DNA from 3 places in the Pseudomonas sp. HP_08 genome. Region 1 is predicted to be linked to each of the others. Evidence: predicted binding sites of a transcription regulator. Region 1 holds the regulator's gene; each other region holds the start of a gene.
The links. Region 1 encodes FliA, which starts transcription of late flagellar genes. Its sites were predicted from a motif close to CTAAAGTTTNNNNNNNNNNNGCCGNTAA; they were not measured.

Region 1 (5,266 bases):
TCTGCTGGTAGCAGGCCCCATCCGGGCCATGTTGTCGAGGTTTGGACGGTTGGCTGTACCGAACATGCATGTTCTGGCGTACCAGGAAATTCCGGACAACAAGCAAGTCACCATCGTAGCGACTGTCGGGCCCAACGGCTGAGGTAGTGAGTCATGCAAGTTAAGCGATTTTTCGCCGCCGATATGCGTCAAGCCATGAAACTGGTTCGCGATGAGCTGGGCGCCGAGGCGGCCATCATCGGTAACCGGCGCATTGCCGGTGGCGTCGAGCTGACTGCTGCCCTGGATTACAAGTTGTCCGCCCTGGCGCCGCGCGTGCCGAACATGGAACTTGAAGACGAGCTGCGCAAGACCCAGTCGCGCATCGTCTCTGCACAAGCCGAACTTGAAAATCGCACCGACAACGATGCGAACAACAACCTTCAGCTGTTTTCCGGCTTGCCGCTCAGCGCTGCCGACACGCACATCGAACCGACCCTCGAAGAGCCGCCACGGCCTGCTGCGCCACCGCCTTCATCGGCCAGCAGCGAAGCCGCCATCGGCCAGCGCGTGTTCGAGTCGATGTGCTCGGAGCTCAATGGCCTGCGCGAGCTGCTTGAAGTGCAGCTCGGCTCGCTGGCCTGGAACCAGTTGCAGGGCGCCCGCCCGCAGCAGGCCAACCTGTGGCGCCGTCTGCAGCGCATCGGCCTGTCGGGCCCGCTGTCACGCGACCTGCTGGGCATGATCCCGGACATCGAAGACCCCAAGCAGGCCTGGCGCATGCTGTTGGCGTACCTGGCGCGGATGATCAATGTGCCGGAAATCGAGCCGCTGGAAGAGGGCGGTGTCATCGCCATGGTCGGCCCTGCCGGCATGGGCAAGACCACCACGCTGGCCAAACTGGCCGCGCGTTACGTGCTCAAGTACGGCTCGCAGAACATCGCGCTGGTGAGCATGGACAGTTTTCGTATTGGCGCCCAGGAGCAGCTCAAGACCCTGGGGCGGATTCTCAATGTGCCGGTGACCCACGTCGACCCGGGCCAGTCGCTGGCCCAGGCGCTGGAGCCGTTGATTCGCAAGCGCGTCGTGCTGATCGACACCGCAGGCCTGCAAGCCAGCGACCCGGCACTGCGTCTGCAACTGGAAAGCCTGGCCGGGCGGGGTATTCGCTCGCGCAACTATCTGGTGCTGGGTACTACCAGCCAGAAACAGGTGCTGACCGCGGCCTATCACAGCTACAAACGCTGTGGCCTGGCCGGCTGCATCCTGACCAAACTGGATGAAACCGCAAGCCTTGGCGAAGTGCTGAGCCTTGCGATCGGTCATGAATTGCCAGTGGCTTATCTGACCGATGGGCCACGTATTCCTGATGATCTGCATCTGCCGCGTCGTCACCAGCTGGTGAGCCGTGCGGTCAGTGTGCAGATGCAGGATGAGCCGAGCGAAGAGGCCATGGCGGATATGTTCGCCGACCTGTATCACACCCCCGGCAAGCAAGTGGGGTAAATGATGGAAACGATTGGAAAGTCCCTGCATCTCTGGTCTGCCAGGCATTGTTCGCTCGCGAACGTGCAGCCCGTAATGTGGTTTCGGTCTACGCATGACAAGGTAATGAAATAACATGGGCAGCATGCATCCCGTACAGGTTATCGCCGTGACCGGCGGCAAAGGTGGCGTCGGCAAGACCAACGTGTCAGTGAACCTTTCACTGGCGCTGGCCGAGCTTGGGCGACGTGTCATGTTGCTCGATGCCGACCTGGGCCTTGCCAATGTCGATGTCCTGCTGGGCCTGACCCCCAAGCACACCCTGGCCGATGTCATCGAAGGCCGCTGCGAGCTGCGCGACGTGTTGTTGCAAGGCCCTGGCGGTGTGCGCATCGTGCCGGCTGCCTCAGGCACCCAGAGCATGGTGCATCTGGCGCCTGCCCAGCATGCCGGCCTGATCCAGGCCTTCAGCGAGATCGGCGACAACCTCGACGTGCTGGTGATCGACACCGCCGCCGGCATCGGCGAATCCGTGGTTAGCTTCGTACGCGCAGCGCAAGAAGTGCTGCTGGTGGTGTGCGACGAACCGACGTCGATCACCGACGCCTACGCGCTGATCAAGCTGCTCAATCGCGACTACGGCATGAACCGTTTCCGGGTCCTGGCCAACATGGCCCAGAGCCCGCAGGAAGGACGCAACCTGTTCGCCAAGCTGACCAAGGTCACCGACCGTTTCCTTGACGTGGCTCTACAGTACGTTGGCGCCGTTCCTTATGATGAGTGCGTACGCAAGGCCGTGCAGAAGCAACGTGCCGTCTACGAAGCGTTTCCGCGTTCCAAGTGCGCCCTGGCGTTCAAGGCTATCGCCCAGAAGGTCGATACCTGGCCGCTGCCGGCCAACCCGCGCGGGCACCTTGAGTTCTTCGTCGAACGGCTTGTTCACCAGACCAGCGCAGCGGGACCTGTTCAATGACAGCCAGCGGTTATCAGATGTACAGCAAGGCTTCCAGGAATTCGCAGTACGAACTGATCGAGCGTTACGCTCCATTGGTCAAGCGCATCGCCTACCACCTGTTGGCACGCTTGCCGGCCAGTGTGCAGGTGGAAGATCTGATCCAGGCCGGCATGATCGGCCTGCTGGAAGTGTCGACCAAATACGACTCGAGCAAGGGCGCCAGTTTCGAGACTTACGCCGGTATCCGCATTCGTGGGGCGATGCTCGACGAGGTGCGTAAAGGTGACTGGGCGCCACGTTCGGTACACCGCAATACCCGGATGGTCAGCGACGCAATTCGCAGCATTGAGTCAAAAACCGGTCGCGACGCTAAAGATCACGAGATTGCTGCCGAACTCCAGTTAAGTCTGGATGATTATTACGCTATCTTGAACGACACCTTGGGCAGCCGCCTGTTCAGTTTTGACGACCTCTTGCAGGACGGCGATCATGACGGGCTGCACGAGGATGGCGCCAGCGCTTCGCTGGAGCCGTCGCGGGACCTGGAAGACGAGCGCTTTCAGGCCGCGCTGGCCGATGCCATTGCCAATTTGCCAGAGCGTGAGCGTCTGGTCTTGGCGCTGTATTATGACGAAGAGCTGAACCTCAAGGAGATCGGTGAGGTCCTGGGGGTCAGCGAGTCACGGGTTAGCCAGTTACACAGCCAGTGCGCCGCGCGTTTGCGGGGGCGTTTGGGGGAGTGGCGCGCGCGCTGACAGCGCCCGGACTATCCGGGCGGCTGCAGACCGGCTGTGCAGGGCGTCATGTGTCGAGTAACCAGACAAGGCAGGAGCCTGTCAGCAGACCTTTCGGGGTGGCTGTTTCAGGCGCTTTGGCCGTGTCTATGTGCCCGGGATGTGAAGGCTGCAAACGGTCGAAAATGTGCTGTGCCGGTATTGAGTGAACAGCGGGTCCGGGAGCCGGGCTCGTTCAGGACTGCTTGGAGGTCGAATTGGACAAGAACATGAAAATCCTCATCGTTGATGATTTCTCAACGATGCGGCGGATCATAAAAAACCTGTTGCGTGATCTGGGGTTCACCAACACCTCGGAAGCCGATGATGGCCTTACCGCGCTGCCGATGCTGCAAAGCGGTGGTTTCGATTTTCTGGTTACCGACTGGAACATGCCCGGCATGTCAGGCATCGACCTGCTGCGCCAGGTGCGTCAGGACGAGCGTCTGAAGAACATCCCGGTATTGATGGTGACCGCCGAAGCCAAGCGTGAGCAGATCATCGAGGCTGCCCAGGCCGGTGTTAACGGCTATGTGGTCAAGCCTTTTACCGCCCAGGTACTGCAAGAAAAGATCGAAAAGATCTTCGAGCGCGTCAATAGCTGATGCATGCCGCGAGGGCGCTATGGACAACAATGATTCGCTGGGTGACTTTGAGTCGACCCTGAAAAGACATGCGCATGAACTCGTCGCCAGCCTTGAAAAAGGCAAATTTGGCGATGCGGTGCAATTGATCCATGAGCTCAATCAGACGCGTGACCGCGGCCTGTATCAGGAAGTGGGCAAGCTGACGCGTGAATTGCACAGTGCGATCGTCAATTTCCAGATTGACCCACAAATGCCGCAAGCCGAAGAGGTGTCCCAGATCACGGACGCCACCGAACGCCTGTCGTATGTTGTGCGCCTGACCGAAGGTGCGGCCAACCGCACCATGGACCTGGTGGAACAAAGCACGCCGTTGATGAACAGCCTCAGCGACGATGCCAAGGCGTTGAGTACCGACTGGGGACGCCTGATGCGTCGCGAGATCGGTGCCGAAGAGTTTCGCGGGCTGGCCAAGCGCGTTGAAAGCTTTCTTTCTCGGACAGAGAAGGAAAGCCACAGCGTGGCGACCAACCTCAACGATATCTTGCTCGCTCAGGACTATCAGGATCTGACCGGTCAGGTGATCAAGCGCGTCACGCAATTGGTCACCGAGGTTGAGAGCAATCTGCTCAAGCTGGTGCTGATGGCCAGCCATGTCGATCGCTTTGCCGGCATCGAACATGATCGTGAAGCACTGTTGGCGGAAAATAATCCGAAAAAAAATCTCGCCCAAGGTGAAGGTCCGCAAATTCATGCCGATAAACGGGAAGATGTCGTTTCCGGTCAGGATGATGTGGACGACTTGTTATCGAGCCTCGGCTTCTAGATCTTGACGGTTAATTTTAGGGAGCACCCCCATGAGCTTCGGCGCCGATGAAGAGATCCTTCAGGATTTTCTGGTAGAGGCCGGCGAGATTCTCGAGCAATTGTCCGAACAACTGGTCGAGCTTGAAAGCCGACCGGATGACGCAGACTTGCTCAACGCAATTTTTCGCGGTTTTCACACTGTTAAAGGGGGCGCCGGCTTCCTCCAGCTGCATGAGCTGGTGGAGTGCTGCCACATTGCCGAGAACGTGTTCGACATCCTGCGCAAGGGTGAGCGGCGCGTAGACTCTGAATTGATGGACGTGGTTCTCGAAGCGCTGGACACCGTCAACAGCATGTTCGGCCAGGTGCGTGAGCGTAGCGACGTCACGCCTGCCACCCCTGAACTGCTGGCGGCACTGGCACGTCTTGCCGACCCGCAGGCTGCCGACGAGGCACCCGTGCAAGCGGCGCCTGTGCAAGCGGCAGCTGTCGCACCGGTGGCAGAAGCTGAAGCGCCGGCGCCCGACGATGAAATCACTGACGACGAGTTCGAGCGCCTGCTCGACTCGCTGCACGGTGCCAAGTCCGATGCGGTCGCTGCCTCGGCACCGCCGTCGCCGTCTGCGCCGCAAGCGCAGGTTTCGGCCAGCGATGAAATCACTGACCACGAGTTCGAAGCCCTG
Region 2 (5,266 bases), on a different contig from region 1:
TAGCCAGCATGAGGCCGTCCGAAGCGTTTGCTGACAAAAGCGACTAACGTTATTGGTACCCCCACATAAAGGAGGATACATGCGCATTCCTGTACCTCATCGACTCGACACTTTTCGAATCGACCCGACACAATCATATAGATGGAAATATCATGTCCATACTGAACGAATACAGAAAGCTGGAACAGGCCTTGAAGGCTTGTCAGGAACGGCTTGAATCGCTCAAACACAGCGAGCAACTTTCCAGAGACCTGGCCTTTGAACAAAAACTGCTGACGCTGTTAAAGCGCCATAGCATGGGGATTGAAGACTTGCTGGTTTTTATTCCGAAAGCTGCGCGACAGTGCGTGCCGACGCTGCAAGAGGAGTCGCCTGCCTACAAGGCCTGCCCACCGGTGCAACGCAAGGCTGGCAGACCCCGCATAAAGGCATGAGGCGGTCATGCCGGCGTGCAATGCAGCCCCGGCCGGGGCTGCATTGCATCGTCAGGACGCGACTCAGAAGAACTTGCGGTTCTTGTTCGCAGCAATACGCATGCGCAGTGCATTGAGCTTGATGAAGCCCGCAGCGTCGGCCTGGTTGTAGGCACCGCCGTCTTCTTCGAAGGTGGCAATGTTGGCGTCGAACAGCGAGTCATCGGACTTGCGGCCCGTCACGATCACGTTGCCCTTGTACAGCTTCAGGCGGACCACGCCATTCACGTGCGCCTGGGAGGCATCGATCATCTGTTGCAGCATCAGACGCTCAGGGCTCCACCAGTAGCCGGTGTAGATCAGGCTGGCGTAACGCGGCATCAGCTCGTCCTTGAGGTGAGCCACTTCACGGTCCAGGGTGATCGACTCGATGGCGCGGTGAGCGCGCAGCATGATGGTGCCGCCCGGGGTCTCGTAGCAGCCACGGGACTTCATGCCCACATAACGGTTCTCGACGATGTCGAGGCGACCGATGCCGTTCTCGCCGCCGATGCGGTTCAGTTCAGCCAAAACCTGGGCCGGGCTCAGATCCTTGCCGTCGATGGCAACGATGTCGCCATTGCGGTAGGTCAGCTCGAGGTAGGTCGGGGTGTTAGGCGCGTCTTCGGGCGACTTGGTCCAGCGCCACATGTCTTCTTCGTGCTCGGTCCAGGTGTCTTCCAGTACACCGCCCTCGTAAGAGATGTGCAGCAGGTTGGCATCCATGGAGTACGGCGACTTCTTCTTGCCGTGACGCTCGATCGGGATGGCGTGCTTTTCAGCGTAATCCATCAGTTTTTCGCGCGACAGCAGGTCCCATTCACGCCATGGCGCAATGACCTTGACGCCGGGCTTGAGGGCATAAGCGCCCAGCTCGAAGCGAACCTGATCGTTGCCCTTGCCGGTGGCGCCGTGGGAGATCGCGTCGGCGCCGGTTTCATTGGCGATTTCGATCAGGCGTTTGGCGATCAGTGGACGTGCGATGGAAGTACCCAGCAGGTACTCGCCTTCGTAGACAGTGTTGGCACGGAACATCGGGAAGACGAAATCGCGCACGAACTCTTCGCGCAGATCGTCGATGTAGATTTCTTTGACGCCCATGGCCTGCGCCTTGGCGCGTGCAGGCTCCACCTCTTCGCCCTGCCCCAGGTCAGCGGTGAACGTCACCACCTCGCAGTTATAGGTATCTTGCAGCCACTTCAGAATTACTGAAGTATCGAGGCCACCCGAATACGCCAGAACGACCTTGTTTACGTCCGCCATGCCATCACTCCACCGGGTTGTACGGAAAACCGTCGAGTCTACCGTTCAAACCGGCAGATTTACAGTGGCGCGACAGCGTGTGATGACCAGGCGACAGTTCTTGCCAACCCTTGCGGCGTCAGGATGCCTTGCCGGGCGCGCCTGTTGCGGACGGTGCAGGCGCCGGCAGAGTCGCCGCCGGAGCGACCGGTGGCAGTTCTGCCGGGGCGGCGGGCACGGGCCGTTCTTGAGGGGCAACGCGCTCCAGTTGCACATTTACCCGGCGGTTGCGCGCGCGGTTGGCATTGTTGGTGTTGGCTGCCAGCGGGTAGCGTTCGCCATGAAAACGCAGGGTGATCTGCTCTTCAGGCACGCCATTGGCCTTGAGATAGTCCATGACCGCCAACGCCCGGCGCCGTGACAGGTCGCGGTTGGTGAGGCGGTTGCCGCTGTTGTCCGAGTGGCCGTCCAGTTCGATATGGTTGACCGTCGGGTCAGCCTTCAGGTACGCGAGCATGTTGTCCAGGCGCGCCTTGGCCTTGGCATCGAGTTCGATACCGCCGCCGGGGAAGCCCACCTCGGCTTGCTTGATCTGATCGAAGTTCATCGGCAGCAATTTGGCCGTACAGGCCTGATACTCGCCGAAAGCCTCACGGAACCGGGCCGGCAACAGGCGCACTTCCATCGCGCCGCCGCCGTCACGGGCAAAGTGACGAATAACCGGGCTGCGGCCTTCGAGCAGACCGGTAATCAGACGACCGGCTTGCGCCTGGGTGGTATTGAACGGGATTTCGCCGTTGCTGACGCGCACCGACCCCAGATTGATGTCGCCACGCCCCGGCTGCCAGGGCGAGGCGGCCGCCAGCAGCGTCGCAGAGCCATTGCCCAGCGTGTTGTAAGAAGCCTTCAGGCGAAAGGTCGCCTGCTCGCCGGCGCGGCGCACGAATTCGCCGGCGCCCAGGTCCGTGATGGGCTGGCTCAGACGGCACTCGAACTGATCGCCCTCGACCTTCCACTCGATGCTTTCCAGGCGCGTCTGGAAATTGACCGCCACAGCGGGAAGGCTGACGACGAGGCTGAGCAGGGCTAGATATCGCTGGCGCACGGGAGGCTCCACCTGAAAAAATGCCGGCAAAACAGAAAAATGCCGACCTACTTGCTTGCTATCGGTAACTTCCTACAAAACTTGATAGCGAGTGCCTGAGACTGTCTTTTCCGGTAGCATTCCGCGAGTTCGAACCGCCTGGAATCCCCAATGTCCGACCGCCTGACCCTATTGCGCCCCGACGACTGGCACATCCATCTCCGTGACGGAGCTGTGCTGCCTCATACCGTCGCCGACGCTGCGCGCACCTTTGGCCGCGCAATCATCATGCCCAACCTGGTGCCTCCCGTACGCAACGCGCAACAGGCCGATGCCTACCGCCAGCGTATCCTCGCAGCACGGCCAGCCGGCAGCCGCTTCGAACCCTTGATGGTGCTGTACCTGACCGACCAGACCACGGCCGAAGACGTGCGCACCGCCAAGGCCAGCGGCTTCGTGCATGCAGCCAAGCTGTACCCGGCCGGCGCGACCACCAACTCCGATTCCGGCGTCACCAGCCTCGACAAGATTTATCCGGCCCTTGAAGCCATGGCCGAAGTCGGCCTGCTGCTGCTGGTGCATGGCGAGGTCACCCGTGGCGAGGTCGACGTGTTCGATCGCGAAAAGATCTTCATCGACGAACACCTGCGCCGTGTCGTCGAGCGCTTCCCGACCCTGAAGGTGGTGTTCGAACACATCACCACCGGCGACGCCGTGCAGTTCGTCAACGAGGCGTCCGCCAATGTTGCGGCGACCATCACCGCGCATCACTTGCTGTATAACCGCAATCACATGTTGGTGGGTGGCATTCGTCCACACTTCTATTGCCTGCCGATCCTGAAGCGCAACACGCATCAGGTGGCACTGCTTGACGCTGCCACCGGTGGCAGCAACAAGTTCTTCCTGGGCACCGACTCGGCGCCGCATGCCCAGCATGCCAAGGAAGCGGCTTGCGGCTGTGCCGGCTGCTACACCGCCTATGCCGCCATCGAGTTGTATGCCGAAGCGTTTGAACAGCGCAATGCACTGGACAAGCTCGAAGGTTTTGCCAGCCTGCATGGCCCGGCGTTCTACGGTTTGCCTGCCAACCAGGACACCATCACTTTGATTCGCGACGAATGGACAGCGCCAGCCAGCCTGCCGTTTGGCGAACTGAACGTAATCCCGCTGCGCGCAGGTGAAAAACTGCGCTGGCGTGTTCTGGAGGAAAACGCGTGAGTGACGATCATCTCGACGACGATCTCGACATCCACCACGGCGGCGGCTCGCGCCACCCGATGGCCGCACGCTTTCGCGGCTATCTGCCGGTTGTGATCGATGTCGAAACCGGCGGTTTCAACTCGGCCACCGACGCCCTGCTGGAAATTGCAGCCGTCACCATCGGCATGGATGAAAAAGGTTTCGTGTACCCCGACCACACCTACTTCTTCCGTGTGGAGCCCTTCGAGGGCGCCAACATCGAAGCGGCAGCGCTGGAATTCACCGGGATCAAGCTCGACCATCCACTGCGCATGGCTGTCAGCGAAGAAACCGCGCTGACCGACATCTTCCGTGGCGTGCGCAAGGCCATCAAGGCCAATGGCTGCAAGCGTGCGGTACTGGTCGGCCACAATGCCAGCTTCGACCTGGGCTTCCTTAATGCCGCCGTGGCGCGCCTGGACATGAAGCGCAACCCGTTTCATCCGTTCTCCAGCTTCGATACCGCGACCCTGGCCGGCCTGGCCTATGGTCAGACCGTGCTCGCGAAGGCCTGTAATGCCGCTGGCATGGACTTCGACGGTCGCGAGGCACACTCGGCCCGCTACGACACGGAAAAGACTGCAGAGCTGTTCTGCGGCATCGTCAACCGCTGGAAAGATATGGGCGGCTGGCGCGATTACGACTAAATCCGCTTGCGCACCTGCACCACGCAGGTGCGCATTGGGTGACACGGTTATTGCAACACCGCACCATTCATCGGGCTGGCTGAATCCGGTTCAAAACAATTTTGACAAGCATTCTCATTATCATTAGTCTCGTCGGCAACTAGCAATCAATGCACAGCGACGGTTCAAGCTTATGTATGTTTGTCTCTGCCAAGGTGTTACTGACGGCCAGATCCGGGATGCCATTCTCGAAGGCTGCTGCAGTTATCGCGACGTTCGCCAGACACTCGGTGTTGCTACGCAATGCGGCAAATGCGCTTGTCTCGCCAAACAGGTCGTACGCGAAACCTTGACCGAACTCCAGACCAGCCAGGCCTCGCTGGCTTATCCTGCAGAATTTTCTGCAGCATAAAAGACCCTGTTTTATCGAACCGGACCTTGTGTCCGGTTTTTTTATGCCTGCAATTCAATTACTTAGCGCCAAGATGCAGAACTCAAACATTCTTATTCAGATTTAAATTCACTTATTATTCAATAACTTAGGTTTGACAGCCGTTTAGTGCCGGCTCAAACTCGCCGCCTATAGACATTAGCCTGCGGCAGGAACACAACATGAAAGGCGA
Region 3 (5,266 bases), on a different contig from region 1:
GGTGTTGTCCGGTAACCGCAACTTTGAAGGCCGCGTGCATCCGCTGGTCAAGACCAACTGGCTGGCCTCGCCGCCACTGGTGGTGGCTTACGCGCTGGCCGGTAACGTGCGCATCGATATCAGCCGCGAACCACTGGGCGAAGGCAGCGACGGGCAGCCGGTGTACCTGCGCGACATCTGGCCCAGCCAGAAGGAAATCGCCGACGCTGTGCTCAAGGTCGACACCGCCATGTTCCACAAGGAATACGCCCAGGTCTTCACCGGCGACGCGCAGTGGCAAGCCATCGAAGTACCGCAAGCCGCCACCTATGTCTGGCAGGACGACTCCACCTATATCCAGCACCCGCCGTTCTTCGAAAATATTGCCGGTCCCTTGCCGGTGATCGAGGATATCCACGAGGCGCGCATCCTGGCCCTGCTCGGCGACTCGGTGACCACCGACCACATTTCCCCGGCCGGCAACATCAAGACCGACAGCCCCGCGGGTCGCTATCTGCGCGAGCAAGGCGTCGAGCCCAAGGACTTCAACTCGTACGGTTCACGGCGTGGCAACCATGAAGTGATGATGCGCGGCACCTTCGCCAATATCCGCATTCGCAACGAAATGCTTGGCGGCGAAGAAGGTGGTTATACCCTGCACGTTCCCACCGACGAAAAACTGCCGATCTATGATGCGTCGATGCGCTATCAGCAAGAAGGCACGCCGCTGGTGATCGTTGCCGGTCAAGAGTACGGCACCGGCTCCAGCCGCGACTGGGCGGCCAAAGGCACCAACCTGCTGGGCGTCAAGGCGGTGATCGCCGAAAGCTTCGAGCGCATTCACCGCTCCAACCTGGTGGGCATGGGCGTGCTGCCTTTGCAGTTCAAGGCACCGCACACGCGCAAGAGCCTGGGCCTGACCGGCAAGGAAACCCTGGCTATCAGCGGCCTGAGCCAGGCTGAGCTGCATCCGGGGATGACCCTGAAGCTGGGCATCACCTTCGAAGATGGCCGTCAGCAAGACATCGAGCTGCTGTGCCGCATCGACACCCTCAATGAAGTGGAATACTTCAAGGCGGGTGGCATCCTGCACTACGTGTTGCGTCAGTTGATCGCAGCCTGAAAACGGGGTCCGTCACGGCTGTAAACCGCTGACGGACCTTTTCCTGTACATCCCTTATCCCGCTAGAATCGCCTGCTCTTTATTCAGGTGATTCTCATGACTGCATCGCGCTGGACAGCGTTGACCCTGCTCAGCCTGGGCTATGGCATTGCGCTGTACCACGGCCAGCTCGAACCTGCAGCGCTGGGCGCAATCGGGCTGTTGTTGATTGCCGCCTTTGCCGTGCGTCCAACCCAACGCCTGCCGGTGCGTTGCCTGGGTCATGGCGTGTTCATCGTTACCGGCCTGGCCCTGGCGATGCACGCGCTGCCGGGTTTCAACAATGCGCCGCTCATGACGCTGGCTCGCTCAAGCCCTGAGTCGGTGCCCTTCATCACCTACTGGAACCTGGACAAGCCGCTGATCGGGCTCTGGATCCTGCTGGCCTGCCCGTGGCTCTTGCAGCCGGTGGACCCGGTTCGCGCGCTCAAGGTCGCCGCATCGGTCACGCTGCTGGTCATCAGCCTGTGCCTGGCACTGGCCTGGGCGCTGGGTGTGACGACCTGGGCACCGAAGTGGCCGCCTTATAGCCTGATGTGGCTGCTGAACAACCTGCTGCTGGTGAGCCTGACCGAAGAGCTATTTTTTCGGGCCTATCTTCAGGGCGCGCTGCAACGTTACTGTCATCGATGGTCGGCTGGAGGCATACTGCCAGTTGTCACGGTCGCCCTGTTATTCGGGCTGGCTCATATCGGAGGGGGTTGGGCTTGGGTGCTGCTGGCCGGTCTGGCCGGTGTCGGCTACGGCATTGCCTGGCGTTATGGCGGACTATGGGCGGCGGTCAGCGCGCACTTCGGTCTGAATCTGGTGCATTTCACCCTCTTCGCCTACCCGATGCTGGCACGCTGAGTATTGATCGCGGGCAAGACGTGCGCTCAATAACGTGATCGACGCCTCAATTTCCGGCGTCGCGTGCCGATAACTCGCCAAAGGGCACCTTTAAAAACGTAGGCGAGGCAGTCAGCGCGAGGCAAAAACAGGCGAGCAAGCGGAGTTGACGAGTTGTCAATGAGCATTGAGAGGCTGTTTTTAACGCAGCGATGACAACGCAGGTAGTTTTTAGCGGTGCCTCAAAGCCTTATTGGATCGAAGGATCGAATACCCATGCGTAATAATCAGCCCATCACTCAGCGTGAGCGGACATTTGCAGCACAACAACGGTTGATTTCCACAACCGATACCAAAGGCGTAATCACCTACTGCAACGAAGCCTTTCAACAGATCAGCGGCTTTAGCCAACAAGAACTGCTCAAGGCTTCACACAACCTGGTGCGTCACCCCGATGTGCCGCCTGCGGTGTTCGAGCACATGTGGGCCACCTTGAAAACCGGCCAGCCCTGGATGGGCATCGTCAAGAACCGTTGCAAGAATGGCGACCATTACTGGGTCAACGCCTATGTGACGCCGATTCTGGAAAACGGCAAGGTGATCGGTTACGAGTCCGTGCGCGTCAAGCCCACCGCCGAGCAGATCCGCCGCGCCCAGGCCCTGTATGCACGCCTGAACGGCGGCAAATCCGCCGTGCCGAGCCGCGACAAGTGGCTGCCGGTGCTGCAAGACTGGGTGCCATTCATTTTGATCAGCCAGATCGGCTTTCTGATCGGCGTCTGGCTCGACTCGTGGTGGGGCTTCATCCTCGCAGCGGCCCTGTCGGTACCGCTGGGCCTGATTGGCCTGAGCTGGCAGCAACGCGGCATCAAGCGCCTGCTGCGCCTGGCCGAGCAGACCACCTCCGACCCGCTGATCGCGCAGATGTACACCGACAGCCGCGGCCCGCAAGCGCGCCTTGAAATGTCGATCCTCAGCCAGGACGCACGCCTGAAAACCTGCCTGACTCGTCTGCAGGACACCGCCGAGCACCTGAACCTGCAAGCCGAGCAATCCAATGCTCTGGCCAACGAAAGTTCTGCAGGCCTTGAGCGTCAGCGCGTCGAAACCGAACAGGTTGCCGCCGCCATCAACCAGATGGCCGCCACCACACAACAAGTGGCCAGCCATGTACAAAGCACTGCCACCGCCACACAGCAGGCCAACGACCTGACCCGTCGCGGCCGCGACATCGCCGGCGAAACCCGTGAAGCGATCCAGCGCCTGTCGACTGCGGTGGGCGAAACCGGCCTGACCGTAACCCAACTGGCCCGCGACAGCGATGAAATTGGCGGCGTGGTCGATGTGATCAAAGGCATCGCCGACCAGACCAACCTGCTGGCCCTCAACGCCGCCATCGAAGCCGCCCGCGCCGGCGAAATGGGCCGCGGCTTTGCCGTGGTGGCCGACGAAGTGCGGCAACTGGCACAACGCACCACCGAATCGACCGGGCAGATTCATGGCCTGATCGCCAAACTGCAACAAACCGCCAATAACGCCGTACAGACCATGAACGCCGGCCATCGCCAGGCTGAAGAAGGCGTGGCCCGCGTGCTGGAAGCCGACCAGGCACTGGTGGGCATCAGCGAGGCGGTGGCCAATATCACCGACATGGCCACCCAGATCGCCGCCGCCACCGAACAGCAAAGCTCGGTAGCCGACGAGATCAGCCGCAACATCTCCAACATCGCCGACCTGGCCGACCAGACCTCCGACGGCGCCCAACGCTCGGCGGTGCTCAGCGCAGAACTGACTCATACCGCGCACTCGCAATACTCGTTGGTGGAGCGTTTTAACCGGTAGGCTTTTACGGCTTATTGGAACCCCGCCAGGTGCATGCCTGGCGGGGTTTTTTATTGGCCGGGTTTTAGTAGTGGGCGTGGGTCCTACAGGGTTTTGTAAAAAGCATGTGTGAACTTGCAGGACATTTCCCAAATATTATTGAAGTGGGTCTGGCTGGGTTGGAGTGGGTTGACAGGGGGAAGGCAAGTCGATTAGTTCGAAATCAGGCAATAAGACAGGGACTTCACACCCTTAATCCTGTTTAGCCTGCCCCTTATCCCTGACGAGCACCATAAGGAACTCGTCATCTTAATGAGAACAGCACATGAACACTTTCGAACTACCTTCTCCTTTTGTAGCGCTTGCAGCCCCTATTGACGGGTTACTGCCTGTTTCAGCACTGGACAAGCCACTGCCGGTAAATATTGTCATTTGGGAGAACATGCAAACAGGCTACTTTGTTCAACTGACACTGAATGGTCAATTGCTAGGCGAACCCTACGCTAAAACCGACGCAGATCTGGCAGGGGATATCATGACCCTGACACTTCCCGTCGGGAATCTTGAACATGAGGGTTTGTATCGGCTTGGTTACCGGGCAACCAACGATAAGAGCCTGCACTCTACGGATGCTCCTGCCATCCAGATCAGAGTGGATCGAAGCGTACCGGGCGCTACGCTGCTGGCACCATTGATCTTTGCAAACATTAATTTTGACGTATTGAAAGCTCAGGTACCGTGCTATGCCGGCATGGCGGTGGGCGACACGCTGCAAACCCTGTGCAACGGAGTACAAGGCCCGTCGCACACTATCAGCGATGACGATCTGAACAGGCGGCCGATGCAGATCAGCTTCACCCGCGACTTTCTGCAAAGCCTCGCCAATACCCAGGTCGAATTCAGCTATCAGATCACTGATCGCGCAGGCAATCAGTCGCTTCTCGCCTGGCCTGTGACCCTCACAATGTCAGCCTGAGTCTTTCCCACACTCATTCAAGTATGCCACTCGATGTCCTGCACCCTTTTGAGTGCAGGACATCTAGGAAAAATTTGAGTGAAACTTCCCACAGTTTTAACAAAATCCAGGAACAACGAATTCTCCTACCTGAAAATAAGTCATCCTGTCATACGCAGACTACAAGCCCTTTGCCTTTCCCTCTAAACATAACTCATGAAAGAAACCATCGCACAGGCTTTAAAACCCGCCTTTCAGCAGATGCATCACTTTCGCCAAGCAACATCTTTGGAAATATATCGAAACATCTAATCACCTTAAAACGAAGAATAGTCATCCACGAGCCCCACTTGATTGATTTACAAGCAACTGCTCTTAATAAGCCCCCTCTCATCAACACCCAATTACCATAGAGCGCCATGAAAGAACTTGAACCAGAAGACATGCCATTAGATGGCCATTGCGCTATCACTGTCGAACCCCAACCTGTCGATCTCTATCTTCAACGGCACATCGACGGG

Region 2: the regulator FliA is predicted to act here: its motif matches at 2,858-2,885, upstream of ACYAS9_RS00290 (flagellar protein MotY).
Region 3: the regulator FliA is predicted to act here: its motif matches at 2,036-2,063, upstream of ACYAS9_RS23675 (methyl-accepting chemotaxis protein).

What each region holds. Positions count from the first base shown of each region.
Region 1 is NZ_JBTOQC010000004.1:151,780-157,045, forward strand. Features, by position in the region: gene flhA (flagellar biosynthesis protein FlhA) at 1-142, shown strand, start outside; gene flhF (flagellar biosynthesis protein FlhF) at 154-1,485, shown strand; gene fleN (flagellar synthesis regulator FleN) at 1,601-2,437, shown strand; gene fliA (RNA polymerase sigma factor FliA) at 2,434-3,174, shown strand; gene ACYAS9_RS05770 (chemotaxis response regulator CheY) at 3,423-3,797, shown strand; gene ACYAS9_RS05775 (protein phosphatase CheZ) at 3,817-4,602, shown strand; gene ACYAS9_RS05780 (chemotaxis protein CheA) at 4,634-5,266, shown strand, end outside.
Region 2 is NZ_JBTOQC010000001.1:56,272-61,537, forward strand. Features, by position in the region: gene ACYAS9_RS00280 (hypothetical protein) at 153-434, shown strand; gene ACYAS9_RS00285 (argininosuccinate synthase) at 498-1,715, opposite strand; gene ACYAS9_RS00290 (flagellar protein MotY) at 1,834-2,799, opposite strand; gene pyrC (dihydroorotase) at 2,950-3,996, shown strand; gene rnt (ribonuclease T) at 3,993-4,664, shown strand; gene ACYAS9_RS00305 (bacterioferritin-associated ferredoxin) at 4,837-5,055, shown strand; gene bfr (bacterioferritin) at 5,256-5,266, shown strand, end outside.
Region 3 is NZ_JBTOQC010000034.1:344,442-349,707, reverse strand. Features, by position in the region: gene acnA (aconitate hydratase AcnA) at 1-1,102, shown strand, start outside; gene ACYAS9_RS23680 (CPBP family intramembrane glutamic endopeptidase) at 1,199-1,990, shown strand; gene ACYAS9_RS23675 (methyl-accepting chemotaxis protein) at 2,246-3,811, shown strand; gene ACYAS9_RS23670 (hypothetical protein) at 4,116-4,766, shown strand; gene ACYAS9_RS23665 (hypothetical protein) at 5,165-5,266, shown strand, end outside.